One region of the Sediminibacillus sp. JSM 1682029 genome, then DNA from elsewhere that is predicted to be linked to it. Evidence: riboswitches for the same ligand, from Rfam matches in the RefSeq annotation. Region 1 holds a riboswitch; each other region holds the start of a gene.
The links. A riboswitch is a leader RNA that binds a small molecule or an ion and turns the genes downstream of it on or off. The one in region 1 is predicted to bind thiamine pyrophosphate.

Region 2: linked by a shared signal. The riboswitch ahead of thiT (energy-coupled thiamine transporter ThiT) and the one ahead of tenA (thiaminase II) in region 1 are both predicted to bind thiamine pyrophosphate.
Region 3: linked by a shared signal. The riboswitch ahead of thiT (energy-coupled thiamine transporter ThiT) and the one ahead of tenA (thiaminase II) in region 1 are both predicted to bind thiamine pyrophosphate.
Region 4: linked by a shared signal. The riboswitch ahead of tenI (thiazole tautomerase TenI) and the one ahead of tenA (thiaminase II) in region 1 are both predicted to bind thiamine pyrophosphate.

The regions. Positions count from the first base shown of each region.
Region 1 is NZ_JBEWYY010000013.1:67,100-72,097, reverse strand. It holds gene ABVF09_RS17555 (transcriptional regulator SplA domain-containing protein) at 1-67, shown strand, start outside; gene splB (spore photoproduct lyase) at 60-1,088, shown strand; TPP riboswitch at 1,149-1,251, shown strand; gene tenA (thiaminase II) at 1,425-2,129, shown strand; gene thiD (bifunctional hydroxymethylpyrimidine kinase/phosphomethylpyrimidine kinase) at 2,153-2,980, shown strand; gene thiM (hydroxyethylthiazole kinase) at 2,973-3,770, shown strand; gene thiE (thiamine phosphate synthase) at 3,774-4,418, shown strand; gene ABVF09_RS17525 (type 1 glutamine amidotransferase domain-containing protein) at 4,573-4,998, shown strand, end outside.
Region 2 is NZ_JBEWYY010000001.1:408,418-413,415, forward strand. It holds gene ABVF09_RS02010 (endo-1,4-beta-xylanase) at 1-847, opposite strand, end outside; gene ABVF09_RS02015 (EAL domain-containing protein) at 1,133-2,347, opposite strand; gene thiT (energy-coupled thiamine transporter ThiT) at 2,389-2,997, opposite strand; TPP riboswitch at 3,068-3,168, opposite strand; gene ABVF09_RS02025 (ABC transporter ATP-binding protein) at 3,382-4,110, shown strand; gene ABVF09_RS02030 (ABC transporter permease) at 4,111-4,872, shown strand.
Region 3 is NZ_JBEWYY010000001.1:265,212-270,209, forward strand. It holds gene ABVF09_RS01335 (DUF1028 domain-containing protein) at 1-382, opposite strand, end outside; gene ABVF09_RS01340 (YflT domain-containing protein) at 570-929, shown strand; gene ABVF09_RS01345 (hypothetical protein) at 1,304-1,453, opposite strand; gene thiT (energy-coupled thiamine transporter ThiT) at 1,488-2,078, opposite strand; TPP riboswitch at 2,171-2,272, opposite strand; gene ABVF09_RS01355 (universal stress protein) at 2,377-2,790, opposite strand; gene ABVF09_RS01360 (cation:proton antiporter) at 2,870-4,054, opposite strand; gene ABVF09_RS01365 (M3 family oligoendopeptidase) at 4,407-4,998, opposite strand, start outside.
Region 4 is NZ_JBEWYY010000008.1:144,424-149,421, reverse strand. It holds gene ppsA (phosphoenolpyruvate synthase) at 1-1,323, shown strand, start outside; TPP riboswitch at 1,664-1,766, shown strand; gene tenI (thiazole tautomerase TenI) at 1,908-2,528, shown strand; gene thiO (glycine oxidase ThiO) at 2,558-3,682, shown strand; gene thiS (sulfur carrier protein ThiS) at 3,698-3,901, shown strand; gene ABVF09_RS14450 (thiazole synthase) at 3,904-4,674, shown strand; gene ABVF09_RS14445 (thiazole biosynthesis adenylyltransferase ThiF) at 4,667-4,998, shown strand, end outside.

The DNA of each region.
Region 1 (4,998 bases):
ACAGGAAGCAGAACATGCATACCAGGCTGCGTTTGGTACCGAGGATTCGGAGGGGTTGCATGGTTAAACCTTTTGTCCCGCAGTTGGTATATGTGGAACCGAAGGCCATGGAGTATCCCCTTGGCCGCGAACTTGTCGATAAATTTAACGGGATGGGGATCGAAATCCGGGAAACGACCTCCCATAATCAGGTCCGCAATTTGCCGGGTGAAAACGATTTTCAGAAGTACCGCAATGCAAAATCCACCCTCGTTGTAGGGATAAGAAAGACACTGAAATTTGATACCTCCAAGCCTTCTGCTGAATATGCGATTCCGTTCGCGACGGGGTGCATGGGGCACTGCCATTATTGTTACTTGCAAACGACGATGGGCAGCAAGCCGTACATCCGGACTTATGTCAACACCGAGGAAATTTTTGACGCAGCGGAAAAATACATGCGTGACAGGGCGCCTGAATTTACGCGATTCGAGGCTTCCTGTACTTCGGATATCGTCGGGATTGATCACCTGACCCACACGTTGAAACGGGCAATCGAGTATTTTGGAAAATCGACTTACGGGAAACTTCGCTTTGTGACCAAGTTTGCCCATGTCGATCACCTTCTGGATGCCGAACATAACGGCAGGACCAGGTTCCGATTCAGTATCAATGATGATTATGTAATCAAGTACTTTGAACCGGGGACCTCAAGACTTGCCGAGCGGATCGGAGCAGCGGTCAAAGTGGCAGAGGCCGGTTATCCGCTCGGTTTTATCGTTGCGCCGATTTACTTGCATGAAGGCTGGCAGGAAGGCTATCCGGAAATGCTGGAAAGGCTGGCAGATGCACTTCCATCTTCCGCAAAAAAAGATCTGACATTCGAACTGATCCAGCATCGGTTTACGCAGCCCGCTAAACGGGTCATTGAAAAAAATTATCCGATGACCAAACTGGAGTTGGACGAATCAAAGCGAAAATGGAAATGGGGCAGGTATGGTATTGGCAAGTACGTCTATAAGGACGAGGAACAGGAAGAAATGAAAGATGTATTGAAGTCGACCATCCACAAGCTTTTTCCAAAGGCAACAATCGAATATTTCACATGATCGTGGCTTGTTTGACATTATGGTCCATTCATGTTTTAGTGAAAGTAGTTAAATATTTTGGAAGTCCACTAGGGGCGCCTGTAAGGCTGAGATAAGGAATAACCTTGGTCCCTTAGAACCTGAACTGGTTAGTACCAGCGTAGGAAAGTGGAGACGGGATACGTATATCTATGGATAAACCTTACCAAGATTGTATAAACCGCTCCAGTTTTCTGGAGCGGTTTTTTTGCGTTCCGGGAACTGTGCGGCTGACTGCACACTATTTCTCCGATATGGACTCCCCTCCATTTCCCAGAGGTTCCGGACTTCCTCCAAAAAAAGGGAGGAGTTTTTACCATGACATTTTCCGAACAGTTGAGAAAACAGGCAGATGAAGTTTTCAAAGGAATCCTGCAGCATCCTTTTATAAGGGGAATAGCCGCAGGAACTGTACCAAAGCAGGCTTTGATTCACTATGTAAAAGCAGATTATGAATATTTGTCTGCATTCAACCGAATATACGGCCTGGCGATTTCGAAGTGTGAGGACAGGTCCGACATGGTTTTTTTCCAGGAACAAATCGGGTTCGTCCTCAACAGTGAAATTCATCCGCATGAGAATTTTTGCAGGGTGGCAGGGGTGAACTATGAAGAACTGCAAGGAAGCCCGCTTCCGCCCACAGCAGATCACTATGTCGCCCACATGAGCAAAGCCGCCTACAGCGGAACGATGGGTGAAACCCTGGCAGCATTGCTTCCATGTCCATGGACTTATCTGGAAATCGGTTTGGCATTGAAGGAAGAAAAACAGCCTGACAATTCCCATCCGTTTTATGAATGGATTTCTTTTTATGCAGACGGAGAAATTGCAGAAGTCACTCATGAATTATGCAGGAAAATCGACCGCTGGGCAGCCAATGCCAGTGAACGGGAGAAACAAAAAGCGGCCCAGGCCTTTTTGAAAAGCTGCCTGTTGGAATACAACTTTTGGGAAATGGCCTATACACAGGAAGCATGGCCATTCTCTGTGCTTACCAATCAACAGATCCAGCCGTTGCATTAAAACTGAAAAAAGGGGGGAACCGCATGATTGCAAGTGCTTTGACCATTGCCGGAACAGATCCAACTGGAGGAGCCGGCATACAGGCAGATTTGAAAAGTTTCCAGGAAAGAGAAGTATACGGGATGAGTGTGGTCACCTCTGTAGTGGCCCAAAACACCATGGGAGTCAAGGATGTCCAGCATTTGTCAGTCGATTTTATCGAAAAACAGCTGGATGCCGTATTTGAGGATATCACTCCCGATGCGGTAAAAACGGGAATGATTGCTACGAGCGATATGATGGAACTGATAGCAGATAAATTGATAAAACGACAGTCTCCATATGTAATCGACCCGGTCATGGTGGCCAAGAGCGGTCACGCTCTGATGGAAGAGAAATCAAGACAGACGGTCAGGGATAAATTGATTCCTTTGGCTACTATTGCGACGCCGAACATTCCGGAAGCGGAAATGCTGGTCGAGTTTCCGATAAGAAATCTTTCAGATGCCAAGCGGGCAGCCAAGCTGATTGTGGAAGAGCTTGGAGCCGGAGCTGCAGTTGTGAAAGGTGGACATTTATCGGGAGAAGCTATTGATGTTTTATATGACAAACAGGAATATCATTTGTTTCAGTCGCCAAGGGTGGATACCAAGCATACCCATGGAACGGGCTGTACATTTTCTGCGGTCATCGCATCCGAGCTGGCAAAAGGAAGAGAAATATACGAAGCGGTTTCGACAGGCAAGGAATTCATCACCGCAGCGATTCATCATACCTTGGGAATCGGCAAGGGTAACGGTCCGACCAACCATTGGGGTTACCGGATACACGGGCTTCCCGGCCTGAAGGAAGGAGTGGAGTCCAATGAATGAGAATACCAGTTTACTAACGAACGTGAGAGATAAGCAACCGTTGATCCACAATATCACCAACCAAGTCGTCACCAATTTCACGGCAAATGGGCTGCTGGCCATGGGGGCTTCCCCCGTCATGGCCAATGCGGAAGAAGAAGCCGCTGACATGGCAGTAATAGCCGACGCGCTAGTATTGAATATCGGCACGCTGACTGCATCGCAGGTAAATGCGATGATCAAGGCAGGACAGGCAGCAAATCAAAAGGGGATTCCAGTCGTGTTTGATCCAGTAGGAGTCGGAGCAACCTCCTATCGTAACATGATTGCCTTGAGAATCCTGGAAGAAATCGATGTATCATTGATTCGTGCCAATGCAGGGGAAATTGCTTTTCTGGCCGGGGCAGATGCAGAAATGAAAGGTGTTGACTCAGCTTTTCAAGGTGATGCCCAAAAGATAGCAGTTGAGGCCGCGAAGCAGCTGGAAACAGCTGTGGTGCTTACTGGAGAACAAGACATCATCACGGATGGAGAAACTATATATGTAAGCAGGAATGGCCATCAATTGCAGACGAAAATTACCGGGGCAGGATGCCTGCTCAGTTCAGTGATTGCTGCCTTTTTAGCAGTGGGAAGAGAAAAACTGCCAGTCGCTGGAGCTGCTGTCAGCTATTATGGGGCAGCTGCCGAAATGGCCGCTTCCATGAGTGATGGACCGGGCAGTTTTCAGCGAGCATTTCTTGATTGCCTGTATCGGTTGGATGAGAAAGGGTGGCTGGAAAAAATGCAGTTGAAACAGGTGGATGGATAACGGATGCTCTTACGTCAGTCTTTACAAGTCTACTTTATCATGGGAAGTAATAATTGCACCGGAAATCCGTTAGCCGTTTTGGAGCAGGCGTTAGCCGGCGGCATAACCATGTTTCAGTTTAGGGAAAAGGGCCGGGGGGCAAAGACCGGTATAGATAAACAATTGCTGGCTTTGCAAATGAAAGAGTTGTGCCATCGACACCATGTCCCATTTATTGTGAACGATGATGTGGATTTGGCCATCGACGTGGGTGCGGACGGAATACATGTAGGTCAGGAAGATGAACCGATTGACTCCGTCCGCCGCCGTTGTCCAGGCCACTTTATTGTCGGAGTGTCGGCAACCAATCTGAGAGAAGCCCGTGAAGCCGACTCCGCAGGGGCAGACTATATTGGTGCCGGACCAGTTTTTGCTACTGCCACCAAACACGATGCCAAGGCACCTATCGGTATAGAAGGCTTGTCCCGGATTAGAAGGTTGATCGGCAACACACCGCTTGTAGCAATAGGCGGCATTCATGAAAAAAATGCAGAAGAGGTGATCATGGCCGGGGCGGACGGTATATCGGTCATTTCGGCAATCAGCAGAGCGGGGAATTCCTTGACAGCAGCACAGCAGTTAAAACTCCGGACGACTGTAACCGAATAGGGTTCTGTGTGAAAAAAGCATGATGCCACTGCAAAGGCTGCTTTTTCCCATCCAAAGCAGAGGGTTATTCATTTCGTAAATTGGCGTTTGATGATAAACTGAAGGGTAGTGAAGTTGCCGACAGTGGCAGCATGTAGTGAAGGAGGGTGCGAAAATGCGCTTGCAGGACAAAAAGGTCATTGCACTCGTTGCCCATGATTTCGAAGATCTGGAACTGTGGTATCCGATTCTTCGTCTTCAGGAAGAAGGAGCGACCGTGCATTTAGTCGGGGAAAAAGCCGGCGAAAAATACATTGGAAAATATGGAGTCCCTGCGATCTCGGATTATGCCTATGCTGATATAAAAGCAGAAGATTACGATGCAATCCTCGTTCCGGGAGGATGGGCGCCAGATAAAATCCGTCGCTTCCCAGAAGTATTGGAAATGCTTCGGCACATGGATCATTATGAAAAGCCGATCGGTCAGATATGCCATGCCGGCTGGGTGTTAATTTCCGCAGATATTGTCAGGGGAAGAAACGTCACCAGTACGCCTGGCATCAAGGATGATATGACAAATGCGGGCGGTAATTGGCAGGAC
Region 2 (4,998 bases), on a different contig from region 1:
GATCTGCGAACATATTGATCGAATCTTCCATCTCCTGAAGGGATGGCCAACCAAGCTGGATATGGGATTGATGGCCCACGCCGTCTATCGGAACACCTTGTTCTAGCATGTCAACAACAAGATTGTATAAGTACGTTCGCTTCGGTTCTACTTCTGTATTGTAGTCATTGATATAAAGTTTTGCATCTTCGCCAGCGTATTTCCTGGTTGTTTCAAAGGCAGTCTTAATATAGTCGGTCCCCGTTATTTGATACCACGGGGATTCACGCAGTCCGCGATCATTAGAAGCATATTCATCGATTACTTCATTGACTACATCCCATGAATCTACATCATCTCTATATCGCTTCACAATAGTTTTTATATGTTTTTCCAACCGCTTCAATAGTAATTGCTTGTTTTTCTCCCGTTGCTTCGGGTCTGTTTCTTCCACCATCTTATTCCCCTGCTTATCGAGGAAAAACCATTCTGGTACCTGGCTGTGCCAGACGAGATTATGGAAACGGACTTCCATGTTATTTTCCCTGGCAAACTGTACAATCTTGTCTGCTTCTTCAAAATCATAACGCTTTTCTTCCGGATGAATGTTGACCGGTTTCATGACGTTTTCCGCAACAATGCTATTATAATGGTGTTTAAGTATTTCTCCCTGTGTTCCTTCCAACTGATAAGGCTCCACAGCGGCTCCAATGGCAAAAGAATCCTGATATCTTTCCTGGATAGATGGAACTTCTAAGGCACTAGCAGCACTTTCTGTTTGTTCCGCCACCACAGAACGAGCGCCAACAGGAACCAGCAAAGATAAGGCAAGGCCTGCAATTATAGGTTTTCGTAGGACTTGTAGCATCAATCATTTCCTCCTTTTTAAATAGTTACAAAACCCTCCTCATCCCTCCCATCTTATAAACTTAGAGAAGCAATATGATAAACTCCCTTCTCTAGTTTGTAAGCCCTTTCATTATAAACAGCTTAACTTTGTTTATCAATTAAACGAACTAACTTTTCAGGAAAATAAGTAAATGGAACTATATCTCTCCATTTACTCCGGCCTAATGACCACCCTTTTGCCCATCAAAAAAAGCCCGGCATTTGCCAGGCTCATAGCTAATGTTGTGCGTGATGGCTGCCCCGATCAGATTAGCAGCGATTCGTTCTCAAATATAAAAGCATAGCGGATATCAATAAACAAAAAATACTCATCTGTCAGCGGAAAGCTAAACGTTCGAATCATTTCTCTTGTTTCAATATCCGAATAGATTTCGGACAGTATCCCTCTACTCCACGTTTTCATCTGCATAGTATTTTCAAGGAAGTAAGGACGGAATGCCCAGTTCGACCCTATTTTGTCAGGTTCCATTTCCCAATGGCCGTCTCTTTTGCGAAAGTTGGAAGATACCTGGTGACCGTCACTATCGCAGATAAACATCCGGAAACTCTCTTCCTCAAAGTCACTCGTCAAGCCTTCGATAAAATGATCAGCATTTTTGATTCCTTCCCACTGTGCCTGGTTTTTTTTCACTTTTTTCTCCCAATTCAGCACGTGATACAGACGTTGTTCCACCAGTTGTTTTTCCCGTTGGATGTATTCGGATACCTTATCCGTTACATTCACCCCTAATACGGACTGATTGTCCATCGTAAAACCCGGTTTTGCCAAGTAATATCCCTGGTAAAAACGGCCACCATGCTTCCAGGCAAAATGCAGTTGAAAATTATCTTCTATGTTTTCAAACAATAAAGCCGCTCCGATCCGCCTGGCGAGCATGGATAATGAATGCATGATATCCTGAAAACCATCCGCGTTATGACGGCGGATGATATCCGTATCTATTTTTAATATGTGCGGTTCCAGCTGGCGGATCCGGTCAATGTTAGAGCTTTTCGCTCCAACGTGGTCGACTGCGATCTGGATGCCGAATGTTTTATAATAAAGCAGGAGATGATTTAAATTTTCAAACGCCTCATCGAAGTCATGCTCCGTAACTTCGATGACAATACGGTTCATCGCAAACCCTTTTGCCTCGAAATCGAGCAGCAGCTGCAACAGGTCTTCTCCGTCATTCACCATTAGCTGCTTGGCATTCCGATTTATAAACAAATAACCGTCAACTTCTGAGTCCAGCATTTCTGTTAAAGCGATTTGAAGCAGATGTTGATCGACTTCTACCTTAAACTCTTCCGGTACATCCGGATCGTGAAAAAAGGGGCCGAGACTTTCCCATTCTCCTTTGACCCTGAATCTTCCCAGCACTTCATAGCCTGCTACCGAATGACGGATCGCACTGACAATAGGCTGGTAGACAGGCTTTATACTCTGTAAATTGTCCAGGATGTCCAATGGATCCATGAGTTACCCCTACCTTCCGTAACCATTCTATTATTTATCTCTCAGGAAGCCTTTCGCGGAGGAGTGACAGTGGCGGCAGTCACTTTGGGCTTGATCAACGAAGGTGCACTGCTTACTACCAATACAGTCACTATAGAACACAATACAGCGGCACCAAGTGCTGTCACCCCGTTGGCAATAAAGGAAAACAAGACTGGGTTCATTCCCTCGGGCGCATATTCACCCCAAAATATGAAACCGGCGATGAAATGCCAAAAATAACGTGCGATACTGCCGACAAAAACAGCAGCAGTCACGAGACATAAAGCGGTTCTTTTCCTCCCCTTGCGAAATGCAGTCTGAACCGGTTGATAAAAAAGGCCGGCAAACCCAACGAATGCAAAAGCGACAAAGTATTCGATAAATCCTTGTAAAGGCGTCAGAAAAGAGCGTGCGGCATCCCCAAGCGCTACTTGCAATAATCCCCAAATAAGGCCGGCAAGAGCACTGACAACGAAGCCCCTTCTGAAAGCAAGCAGTAGAACCGGTACCATGGCGAACGAGATGGAAATCGATGGCGACAATCTGATTGAAGGCAGCAAGTCAAAAACAAATGCCAGTGCAGCGAAAAATGATGCTTCAATCAATGCAACCAAACCCAACTTTTTCAACATATAAAAAAACTCCCCTTTTCCAAACGAAACACCAAGGGAGAACATGTATGCAGACAGCCAGAATCCGATCCACCATCATCCACATCCCTGCGCTAGCATTAACTAACAGGTTCAAAGGGTCAGAACAGTTCCGTTCACTCTCAGCATATAGCTCCCCTTGTGGTTTCGCTTATGTAATTGTGTGTTGCGCTAATTTTATTATACCTGATTCTCCCTGAGGGTGGTAGAGTTTTGCGTAGATTCTTCATATAGACAGCATCGATTCGGTCAGCAAATCTTCAGGATATTTGTTAAAATTGATCTGGTACAAAGGGAAAATAGGAACCGTCTATATTGGGGAAACTGATTGTACTTGCAAACTAGAGAGAAGGAGAATCATTCATGCCAGTGACAGTCAAGGAGGCCGTTCGTCTAGAAAATGTAACTTACGCTGCCGATGGACAGGAAATATTAAAACAAGTAACCGGCTCTTTTCCTGAAGGAAAAATCACAACCTTGGTCGGGCCATCCGGTGCTGGTAAAACGAGTTTATTCCGGTTGATCAACGGCCTGCGTAAAACCAGTTCTGGAGATATTTATGTGGAGGACAAACATATTGAAAAATATCATCCTGTCGAGCTTCGCAGGAAAGTCGGAATTGCCTTGCAAAGCGCTACCATGATAAGTGGAAGTGTTTTCGATAACCTAACTCTTCCTCTCAAACTGCAGGGAGAAGAACTTCGCCGGGAGAAGGCATTAGAATTGTTGGACTTAGTCGGTCTGAAGCAGGACATCCTTCAACAGAACATTAAAGATTTATCTGGTGGTCAGCGGCAAAAGTTGTCAATTGCACGCACTCTAGTCAACCGGCCGGATATCTTACTTTTGGATGAAATCACCGCTTCGCTTGACCGAGTTTCCCAACAAGACATCGAAGAGCTGATTGTCAAAATAAATGAAAAGTATGGCACGACGATGATTTGGATCACCCACAACCTCCAACAGGCAAAAAACCTCGGAGACTATACCTGGGTGATGATCGCTGGCGAGGTTGTAGAGACAGGGGAAAGCAGTCTGTTGAATGACCCATCCAATGAACAAGTCAGACGGTTTGTAAAGGGGGAGGACTAAATGAATTATCTTACTTTGTCCCTCGCTCTCATTTTCGTTCTCATTCCGCTTTTATTATCGAAAGCATTGAAACTGGAACTGGAAAAAGATACAATCATCGCTGCAGTCCGCTCGATTATCCAGCTTCTGGCAGTCGGGTATCTTTTGCAGTATGTATTCGACGCTGAAAATATGCTGTACATCCTGTTGATGGTCGTCCTGATGATCGCGGCAGCCACCCAAAACGCACGCAGGAAAGGCCGCTCAATCCAGGGGATCACATGGAAGCTGGTTCTTACCTTTGTAGTCGTGGAAGTCCTTACCCAAGGAATTCTGCTCGGGCTGTCGATTACTCCGCCCACTCCGCAATATATCATTCCAATCAGCGGAATGATCATCGGTAATTCCATGGTGTTGTCGATCCTGTTTTTGAATCGATTTACTTCAGAGGTGGAAGACCACGAGGACGAAACAGAATTGATCCTCTCATTGGGGGGTACACCTAAACAAGCGATCCATCGCCAACTGATCACTTCCATCAAAGCAAGTACCATACCGACCATAGAGAGCCAAAAAACCATCGGACTCGTCCAGCTCCCGGGAATGATGAGCGGCCAAATCATAGCAGGTGCAGACCCAGTTCAAGCCGTTCAATTTCAATTGTTAATTTTGTTCCTGATCCTGACAACAGCCGTGGTCACCAGCATCCTGCTCGGTTACATGTCCTATCCGACCTTATTCAACGAACGCATGCAGCTCGTCAAAAACAGAATGAAAGAATAAACATTCGGATGATTTGGGGGTCAGTCCCTACGAGCCATTCATTATTACCCAGTAACAGCGAGAGGGACTGACCCCCTCACCAAATTAAAGGGACAACCTATGGAATCGGGGTCAGACCTTCACAAC
Region 3 (4,998 bases), on a different contig from region 1:
TTACAAGGATGTTCCCCTGGGCTGCGAAGTTTCGGCCATGGATTCCACCTGCCCAATCATAACATTGCTTCCCAGTGAAAGTAGCGCTGTTTCCCTTTGCGTCCACTATTCCGACCTGACGTTCTTCCCTCTGCGGGTCATCTTTGATCAACTGTTCGATAACTTCTTCTGGTGCATAACCTTTTTCAAGGAGCTCAAGCCCCCGCGGGCCGTATGAAGGATTGGCAAATGCCTGGGTAGCGACTGCTCCCGCCCCTGCCCTCGCCCAGGGGACGACAGCTCCTACCGCAATAAACTTTGATTGAACAGCAATCCCGTGTTCTCCTGTATCCGGATCCACTCCGACAATCGAAAAAGTTGCTACTATTTTTTTATTTTCCATCCTCATCCTCCCCTTAATGACTTGTAATTATTTTAGAGCATCCCTCCCTTAACAACAATGTTTTTACTTGAAAATTGACTCTTTTCTGATACCGGGCAACGAATTAAGCCCCCCCATCCAAGTGTTTCGTTCTATGCAGGACGGGTATTTTACTAATGAAATGGAAAATAAAAAAGGAGGACTTTCAATGTCACCATTTATCCGCAAATATACGAATGACGAACAGTTGCAACAGGATGTAAACAAGCTAAGTCAAAAGGGCATTGATAAAGATAACGTTTATGTTCTGGCACATGACAGTGACCGTACGAAACGCGTTGCAGATAATGCTGACGCCAACACCATCGGATTGAACGAAATGAATCTAAAGAGCGCCGTAGGTAATATGTTCAATAAAAAAGGAGACGAGCTTCGTACCAAGCTGAAAGAAGTTGGTTTGTCGGATGTGGAAGCCAACAATTATGAGGAAGAGTTAGATGAAGGAAAAGTTTTGCTAGTGGTCACCAATACAGATAATGTCGAACAATTATTAACCGAAACTCTGTAAGAGGTGGAAGCAAAACTGGAATGCCAGGGTAGGCAGAATCCTAAAAAAAGCGGTCTGTATGGGAGTTCACTCCATTCAGACCGCTTTTCGCGTAATTTCAAAAGGTTTTAGTGAGGGCTGCAGGAAGGACTCGAGCGAAAATTCACTTGGTCATGTGACCTTCTTGACATAGTCAGCTATGGCCGCCCCTGCGGCAAGCATCCGCTGACAGGCAACTTGTGAAATCCCCCGACAAACGCCGAAAACAAAAAGGACGTTTTTCAGTTCCCTCCTGTTGCGGCAGCCCCTTTTTATCTTGGCTTCCTTACGGAAAAAGAAACCGCAAGTCCGAGAAGCTTTAATCATTACATCCAATCCATGTACTTAAAACATATTCATCTTTTCGTTGATGCTTCTTCCGATTCGGCTTGTTCACTACAAACAATGCAAAGCAGTTTCCCCTCATGGAGAACACCATCAAAAAAACCATCTTTACAGTAAACAGCATCATCACAACGATTACAATTGCCGATAAGTTCCTTCATTAAGAATCCCGCCTTCCTTTTACTTCCCCTATACTCATTTTCCTTGCGACCCAGACCTTGCTTCTGCCAATCTTGGCTGTTTGTAGAACAAAAAGGAAATGACAATCGAACTCAAAATAAATGCCGGAAGCATGTAAGATCCATTATATACAGCGGAATAAAGCCAAATCGGTTGTCCTTCGGGTGCGTTTTCCGAAAAGAAGAAAACTCCCGCCAACAAGTGACCCAAAAAGCGTCCAGTGCATCCCAAAAGCACTCCAAGTACAATATACACAATAAATGCTGAATTTTTTCCAGCTTTCAATGATTCTTGTACTTTTGCAGATACCACTCCTGCCGTTCCGAGAGCTGTAAATGCAAAACCGTATTCAATCAATCCCTGTAAAGGTGTAAGAATATAAGCTGTACCGGTCACGACTTGAAAAGCCCCGAACAATAGGCCGCTTAACAATCCGCCTTTTACTCCCCATCGGAAAGCAACAAGGAATACTGGTATCATGGCAAATGAGACAGAGCCGCCTTGCGGCCAGATTTTGAACGACAAGAAAGGAATAATATCAAGTACGAGCGCCATAGCAGACATAATGGCTACCTCGACCAAAAATAGTGTTTGCCTTGATTCCATAGTGCCCACCCCCTTCATTTTGGTTAACGACAACAAAAAAGCAATGCGGGGGAAGCTTCCTGATGGAAATACCCGTTGCATTGCTTCATTGCCATCAAAAAAGCCGCCATCCCTACGCTAGCATCACCTAACAGGTTCAAAGGGTCTGGACAACTACGTCCACTCTCAGCCAGTTGGCTCCCCCTGAAGGCTTCGGCACCATTTTTTTGTTAAACAAAGTATAACGAAAACTGCCCTGTACTGCAAAAATCCGGCGCGAATAGAAAGTCGTGCCAAGCGGTAGTATCAATGCTTATCGTCAAACTGGAATGACAGTCACTGGTACAGTCGACTTTTGCAGGACTTTATAAGTGATGCTTCCTAGCTTTTTCTTTGGTTTTCTAGGAGCTAGAAAAATTCCCTTTATAGCTTTCCCTTTGGCCTCTTCACATATTTCCACTGCAGGGATTCCCCAGCGCGTTTTACATACAACCTCCACCAGCCCCTTTGTCCTCTTTTCTGCCCGATCCAGGATTTTGCCGGATGTTTCCTTTTTGTAGTTTTCCAACTTCTTTATCCCGACTTTTGATTGCGCATACTGGGTATGGACTTTCGGCTGGACGTTCAACAATTGGATTCCATATCCACTTGCAAGCGCCGCTTCTACAGCATGGTCGACTGCGGATAGACATTGCTCACTGTCATCGACTGGCACCAAATAAATTTTCTGCATGGGCGTTCACCTCTATTGCAGTCTATTCAATTAAGAAAAGAAAGGCACCATCTGTCGAGAAAAAATGTTCACAAGCTGATTATTTTTCTTTTTCTTTTGTCAGTGGATAGACGCCGACACTTTGAATGACTAATGACAACAATATGGCGGCGAAAGTCAATGAAACTAGAACATTATCTTTATCCACCCCAGCTTCTAATCCCAGCAATAGGGCGACCGACATCGTCCCTTTTATCCCGGACCAAGTAATCAAACCAACGTCCCCTGCACTGAATTTTTTTCTCCAGGCAGGAACGACGCTCGTAAAACCAGCCAGTACAAGGAAACGGACAACAAGCGATAAAACAAAAATGATAAAAGCAAGGATCCAGCCTGGAAATGCAAGATAATCTGCCGCATCAATGCCAATAAGCAAGAAAATGAGCGCTAACACAGACGGCTCAACAATGGTCCAAAATCCGTCAAGTGATTCATGGAAATAGTCTTCTTTTTCCGTTTTACCGAATTCCCAGGAGAGCATGATCCCAGCAGTGACAGTTGCCAAGACACCAGAAACCCCGATTTTTTCTGCAATATGGAAGCTGCCGTACGCGACGATAATACTGAGCATAACCTGGTATTGTTTATGATGTGTATAATGGACGGCCCTGCTGAGAAGCCAGCCAAAAATGATCCCCAGGATGATTCCGCCTGCAGACACGAGTAAAAATTCACCTAAGAAGGAACCGATCGAGAACGATTCTCCACTTTTATACATGGTCAAAAGTACCGAGTAGACAACGATGCTTGTTCCATCGTTAACCATCGATTCACCTTCTACAATATCGGCAATTTTTTCATTTCCCGTTGATTGCTTCAATATGGAAACGACCGAGACAGGATCAGTCGGTGTCAGGATTGCCGCAATTAAAAGCGCTCCTAACAGGGAAATTTGAAGGAAAGGTCCACTGATAAAATAGATGGCGACTCCCAGAAGTCCAGCAGTCGCCATTAGGCCTACAGTAGTAAGCGAAGCAATGATCCATTTATTTTTCTTTAACGAATCAAGCGAAAACTGGTATGCGGAAGTGAACAACAAGGCTGGTAAAAAAACGTTGAAAATAATCTCTTTCGTTATTTTGAGAGAATCGAAGTAAGAAATAAACGATAGCACGATTCCTAAAAGTACCAACACCATCGGCACCGGAAAATACTTCTGTTTTTTGTCGATGGAAAAAACGATATAACCTATAAATAATAGCAAAACGATCTGATGCGCTAACATGACCGAGACTCCCTTCTACAACATTCATTTCTATTCTTTAGCCTTAAAGCAAGCAGCTTAAACTGGCAGTATATACATATCTTTTTCTGCCGCCTTTAAACTGCATCCTCGAAAACCGTATCGTATCCTCCATCAAGCAATGTTGAATGAAGCGAAATTTTCCATAGAGAGAAGAGACCGGGATATTATCGTGTGAAGCGAAGTACCCTGCCGGAGTGAGATTTGCTTCATTTGCTAGTCACTCAGTGCATTGCCATGCTTTTTAAAATATAAAAACCGAACGAATTGTAATCGTTCGGTTTTCGTTTTGACCGCCGTGCTTTTGACCCATTTCCACTGTATTGACAAGTCTTCATCGCTCGGTCAGCTTTAAGAATTCTTCCACATCGTCTCTGCACAATTGAATGGCCTTCTCCCAAAACTCCATTCTGTCCAAGTGGACATCCAAATGTTTTTTAGCCAATTCCTCCACGGTCATACGTCCAGTGTCCCTTAAAAGTGCCACATATTTGTCCTCGAATCCTTGTTCAGTTTCCAATGCATCGGCATAAATGCCTAGGCTGAACAGATAGCCGAATGTGTAAGGAAAGTTGTAAAAAGGGACATCGGTAATATGAAAATGTAGTTTAGATGCCCAGAAAGTCGGATCATATCCGTACAACGCATTACAATACGCATCCTTTTGTGCTTTTTTCATCAATTGATTCAGACGTTCAGCGGAAACAAGACCTTTTTTCCGTTCCTCATAAAATTGGGTTTCAAACAGGAAACGGGCATGGATATTCATGAAAAACGCCACACTACGTTGTATTTTATCATCCAGTAATGAGATTTTTTCTTCTTTTGTTTCGGCGTTTTTCACAGCGGCATCAGCTACAATCATTTCTGCGAAAGTAGAAGCTGTTTCGGCTACATTCATTGCATAGTCTTGATTCAAAATTTCT
Region 4 (4,998 bases), on a different contig from region 1:
CGAGTGGCGCTTTTGCGGGGGCTTGCTGCATCTCCGGGCAGGGGAAGTGGGAAGGTAAGGAAAATCAAAGATATCACCGAAATTTCGAAGGTGGAAGAAGGGGATATCCTGGTAACCATCATGACCAATCCGGACATGATGCCGGCCATGAAAAAAGCTGCAGCCGTTGTGACCAACGAAGGCGGCCGGACTTGTCACGCTGCCATTGTTTCCAGAGAGTTCGGCATTCCCTGTATTGTCGGGTCCAACAATGCAACCGAAGTATTGAAAGAAGGAATGGAAGTCACTGTGGATGCCACACGAGGTGTCGTTTATCAAGGCATATTAGAGGAAAAGGAGGAAAAAGATAAAGAAAGAAACCAGACACCATCCGTTATCGACCAAATGAATCTTCATCAGCTGGCTCCGATTACCGGGACGAAGGTTTACATGAATCTTGGTGAGCCGGATTTGATCGGAAAATACAAAGACCTGCCGTTCGATGGAATAGGACTGATGCGTACAGAATTCATTTTCACCCACCTTGTCGGCGCCCATCCTATGTATCTATTGCGAAATGGCGAAGAAAAGCAATTTATCGATAAAATGGCCGAGGGCATCACCAAGGTAGCGCAAGACGTTTACCCTAAGCCTGTTGTAGTAAGGTTGAGCGACTTCCGTTCCAACGAATTCAGAGGATTAAAAGGCGGGGAAGAAGTAGAACCGATTGAAGCCAATCCGATGATCGGGTGGAGAGGGGTTTCCCGTTATATATCTCCGGAATACGAGGAAGGTTTCAGGCTGGAATGCCGCGCCATAAAAAAAGTAAGGGAAGACTATGGACTGATAAATGTGTGGACCATGCTTCCTTTCGTCAGGACTACTTGGGAAGTAAAGAGAGTCAAAGAAATCATGGCAGAGGAAGGTCTCATACAAGATCAACAATTCAAAATTTGGATTATGGCCGAAGTGCCATCCGTCATATTCGAAGCGGAAGAATTCGCGAAAATGGTTGACGGGTTTAGTATCGGGAGTAATGATCTGACCCAGTTGGTACTTGGCTCCGATCGGGATTCGGGAATTCTGAACACCATGGGTTACTTTGATGAACGCAATCCTGCTGTGAAGAAGGCAATCAAAATGTTGATACAAGGGGCACATAAACATCATAAGAGCGTTTCTATCTGTGGGCAGGGACCCTCCTTGTATCCCGAATTTACAGAATTCCTTATCCAGGAAGGAATCGACAGTGTGAGCGTGAACCCGGATACGGTAGCCGACACAAGGAGATTGGTTGCATCCGTCGAGCAGCGGATGATTATGAACAAAATTAGAGAATTATAAATCTCTTTAGCATAGTAACCAATGAGGTGCTTCATCCGAGCTTCATTGGTTTTTTATGGATTTCATTTAATGGTGATGTGTTACCTAGTATGGCATCTCGCGGCACTTCACGCATTTACAAAGAGAGACTCAACTAAATAGACGTGATAAAATCAATCAGTCCCTTTTGTGACGCGGGAAATGGGAAACATATTCTATGTTACTGTCGTTTCTTGAATGAATAGAGGGTTATGCGACCAGTGGTGAGTGGTTTGTTGAATCCGAAAGAGCTTTTCCTGTATTTACACTTATATCCTAGTCTTGAAAAAAGAGCTATGTTATACTTAATGAAAATCACATATGTTTACACTAGGGGTGCCGTATAAGGCTGAGACAGATAGTATTCTGGACCCTTTGAACCTGATCTGGGAAATACCAGCGTAGGGAAGTGGGATTGAAACTTTTATATTATGACTGTTTATAATATATTGACTAAAAGGCCACCCCTATATCCGGGTGGCCTTTTTGCGTCCCGCGAATCGATGGAAAATATGACGAAGGAGCTGCAGTTCATTAAAGACAGCGCTAGCCAAGGGGGGAGGGTTATGGGGAATGGAGAGCTGCATATCGTTTCTACCGGAAATCAACGACCAGAAAAATTAGCCAAAATCGCAGGGGACATACATCCATACATAACCGCTATTCATATCCGTGAGAAGCATAAAACGGCTATGGAAATCTATCAACTGATTAAATTGTTACTAGACAATCAAGTTCCCATTTCTAAAATCATCGTAAATGACCGGTTAGACGTTGCCCATGTGATGAAGGTCTACGGTGTTCATTTAGCGTATCATTCTTTACCGATCGGCCCAGTGAAGGGAAATTTCCCTGAATTCCGCGTTGGTTGTTCGGTTCACTCCCTTGAAGAAGCAACGTTGGCTCAAAAGCAAGGTGCTGATTATGCATTCTTTGGCCATGTTTTTTCCACCCAGTCCAAACCAGAATCAGCACCACGAGGAGTGGAACAATTACGGTCAGTTTCATCGTCTGTCTCTATGCCGGTGATAGCGATAGGAGGAATCAAACCTGGCAATGTAAACGAGGTGATGGAAGCTGGTGCGAAAGGGGTAGCTGTGATGTCGGGTGTTTTGGAGGCGAACCAGCCTCTGGGGAAAGTGAAAGAATATGTTTCCCGACTTTCTATCTCAAACAAGTTTAGATAGGAAGTGCTAAGCGGAAAGGAGGACTTTTAATGCCTGATAAGTACGATTGTATTGTGATTGGCGGAGGGGTCAATGGGGGGTCTGTCGCGTATAACCTGGCCAAAAGAGGGAAAAAAGTTCTTTTGCTGGAAAAGGACCGCCTGGCAAGCAAAGCTTCTGGAGCGGCTGCGGGGATGCTGGCGGCACAGGCTGAACTGGAGGAAGATGGTCCCTTGTTCCACTTGGCAAAGAAAAGCAGGTCGATGTTTCCTGCTCTTGCAAAGGAAATAAAAAAATTAACCGGAATGGATATCGAATTAGTAAACAAAGGAATGTACAAAGTGGCTTTGACAGATGAGGAAGAAAACCGTTTTAAGCATGTTATTGAACTCCAAAACCGGACAGGTGAACAAGCAAAATGGATAAGTCGGGAAGAAGTACGAAGGAGAGAGCCTGCCCTATCCTCAGCAATCCGGGGCGCGATGTATATTGAAAAAGATGGGCAGGTAGCAGCGCCGCAAATAACGCTTGGTTTTTTGAAAGCAGCTGCAGTGCTGGGGGTGGAAATAAGGGAGTTTACGGAAGTTTTCGCTTTTCTTTTTGACAACGGAAAAATAGCAGGAGTAAGGACAAGTGGAGGGAGCTTCGAGAGTGACAAGGTGATTTTGACGGGAGGGGCATGGAGTGAATCCCTGTTGCCTGATTCGGAAATTCCCTTCAACACTTATCCCGTAAAAGGAGAGTGCTTTTCCGTGGTCGCCCATCGACCATTACTGACTGGAACGATTTTTTCTCATAGCTGTTATCTGGTACCCAAAAAAGGCGGTCGCCTTCTGGTAGGGGCCACGGTCCGACCAAATACCTTTGATCAAACCGTGACAGTGGGTGGGATTTCTTATCTGATGGAGCAGGCGAAAAAACTAGTTCCTGAAATCATACATGCAGAATGGGAAAAAGCCTGGGCTGGTATTCGGCCGCAAACTTCAGATGGTCTTCCTTATTTAGGGGAGCATCCAGCGTACGAAGGGTTGTATGTGGCAACAGGGCATTTCCGGAACGGCATTTTGCTTTCTCCTATTACTGGCGAACTGATCGCTGGATTAGTAGATCGAGAACCGCTGTCAGCGGACTTACGTGCCTTCCGGATAGATCGCCACCTTGAGAAAACGCTTTAACGAGGAGGAATAGGGATGGAGTTAGTTATCAACGGCGATATGGTAGAAGTTCCGGATACCATTGCCACTGTTTCATCATTATTAGAGTACTTCGGAATTGGGGATAAGGTTGTGATTGTGGAACTGAATCAGAACATATTAGAAAAGCATGCACATGCAGATACGAGGCTCTCAGACCGGGACAAAATCGAAATTGTAAACTTTGTAGGAGGCGGATGATGATGCTCAAAATAGGTGATTACGAATTTTCTTCAAGACTTTTGCTAGGGACAGGTAAATACCCGGACTTTGATGTGCAAAAGAAAGCAATAGAAGTTTCAGACACAGATATCCTGACTTTTTCCGTCCGCAGAATGAATATTTTTGATGCTGGTCAGCCCGATTTTCTTGAAAAAATCGATGTGGAAAATTATACGCTGCTCCCGAATACCGCAGGGGCCAAGACAGCGGAGGAGGCCGTCCGTACGGCGAAACTGGCAAAGGCTTCTGGATTATGTGACATGATTAAAGTAGAAGTGATAGGGGATCAAAAAACACTCCTGCCGGATCCGATAGAGACGCTAAAAGCAGCGGAAATGTTGTTGGAAGAAGGCTTTATTGTACTTCCGTATACGTCGGATGATGTTCTGTTAGCGAAACGGTTAGAGGAATTAGGCTGTCATGCGATTATGCCTGGGGCATCTCCGATCGGGTCCGGGCAAGGTATTGTCAATCCATTGAATCTCCGGTTTATCATCGAACAATCGAATGTACCTGTCATCGTGGATGCTGGCATTGGGACACCTTCAGATGCTGCGATTGCAATGGAGATGGGAGCGGATGGAGTACTGTTGAATACTGCTGTTTCTGGTGCCGGCGATCCTGTGAAAATGGCAGAGGCAATGAAAATGGCGATTGAAGCTGGAAGATTGGGGTATGAAGCGGGACGCATTCCGAAAAAACGCTACGCAACAGCAAGCAGTCCAATGGAAGGATTGAGTGTACTTGAGTGAGCGTTATTCTCGCCAGGAATTGTTCGCACCCATCGGGAAAGAAGGACAGGATAAAATTAGCAGCAAGCATGTGTTGATAATCGGTGCAGGAGCCCTGGGTACTGGAGTCGCCGAAGCCCTTGTCCGAGCAGGAGTGGGAAAGCTGACGATTGCTGACCGGGATTACGTGGAATGGAGCAATCTCCAGAGACAGCAGTTGTATGCAGAAGAAGATGCTCAAAAACGCTTGCCAAAAGCCGTGGCAGCAGAAAAACGTCTTCAATCGATTAATTCCGAGGTCATCATTGAAGCCATAGTAATGGATGTGTCAGTAGAGGAAATAGA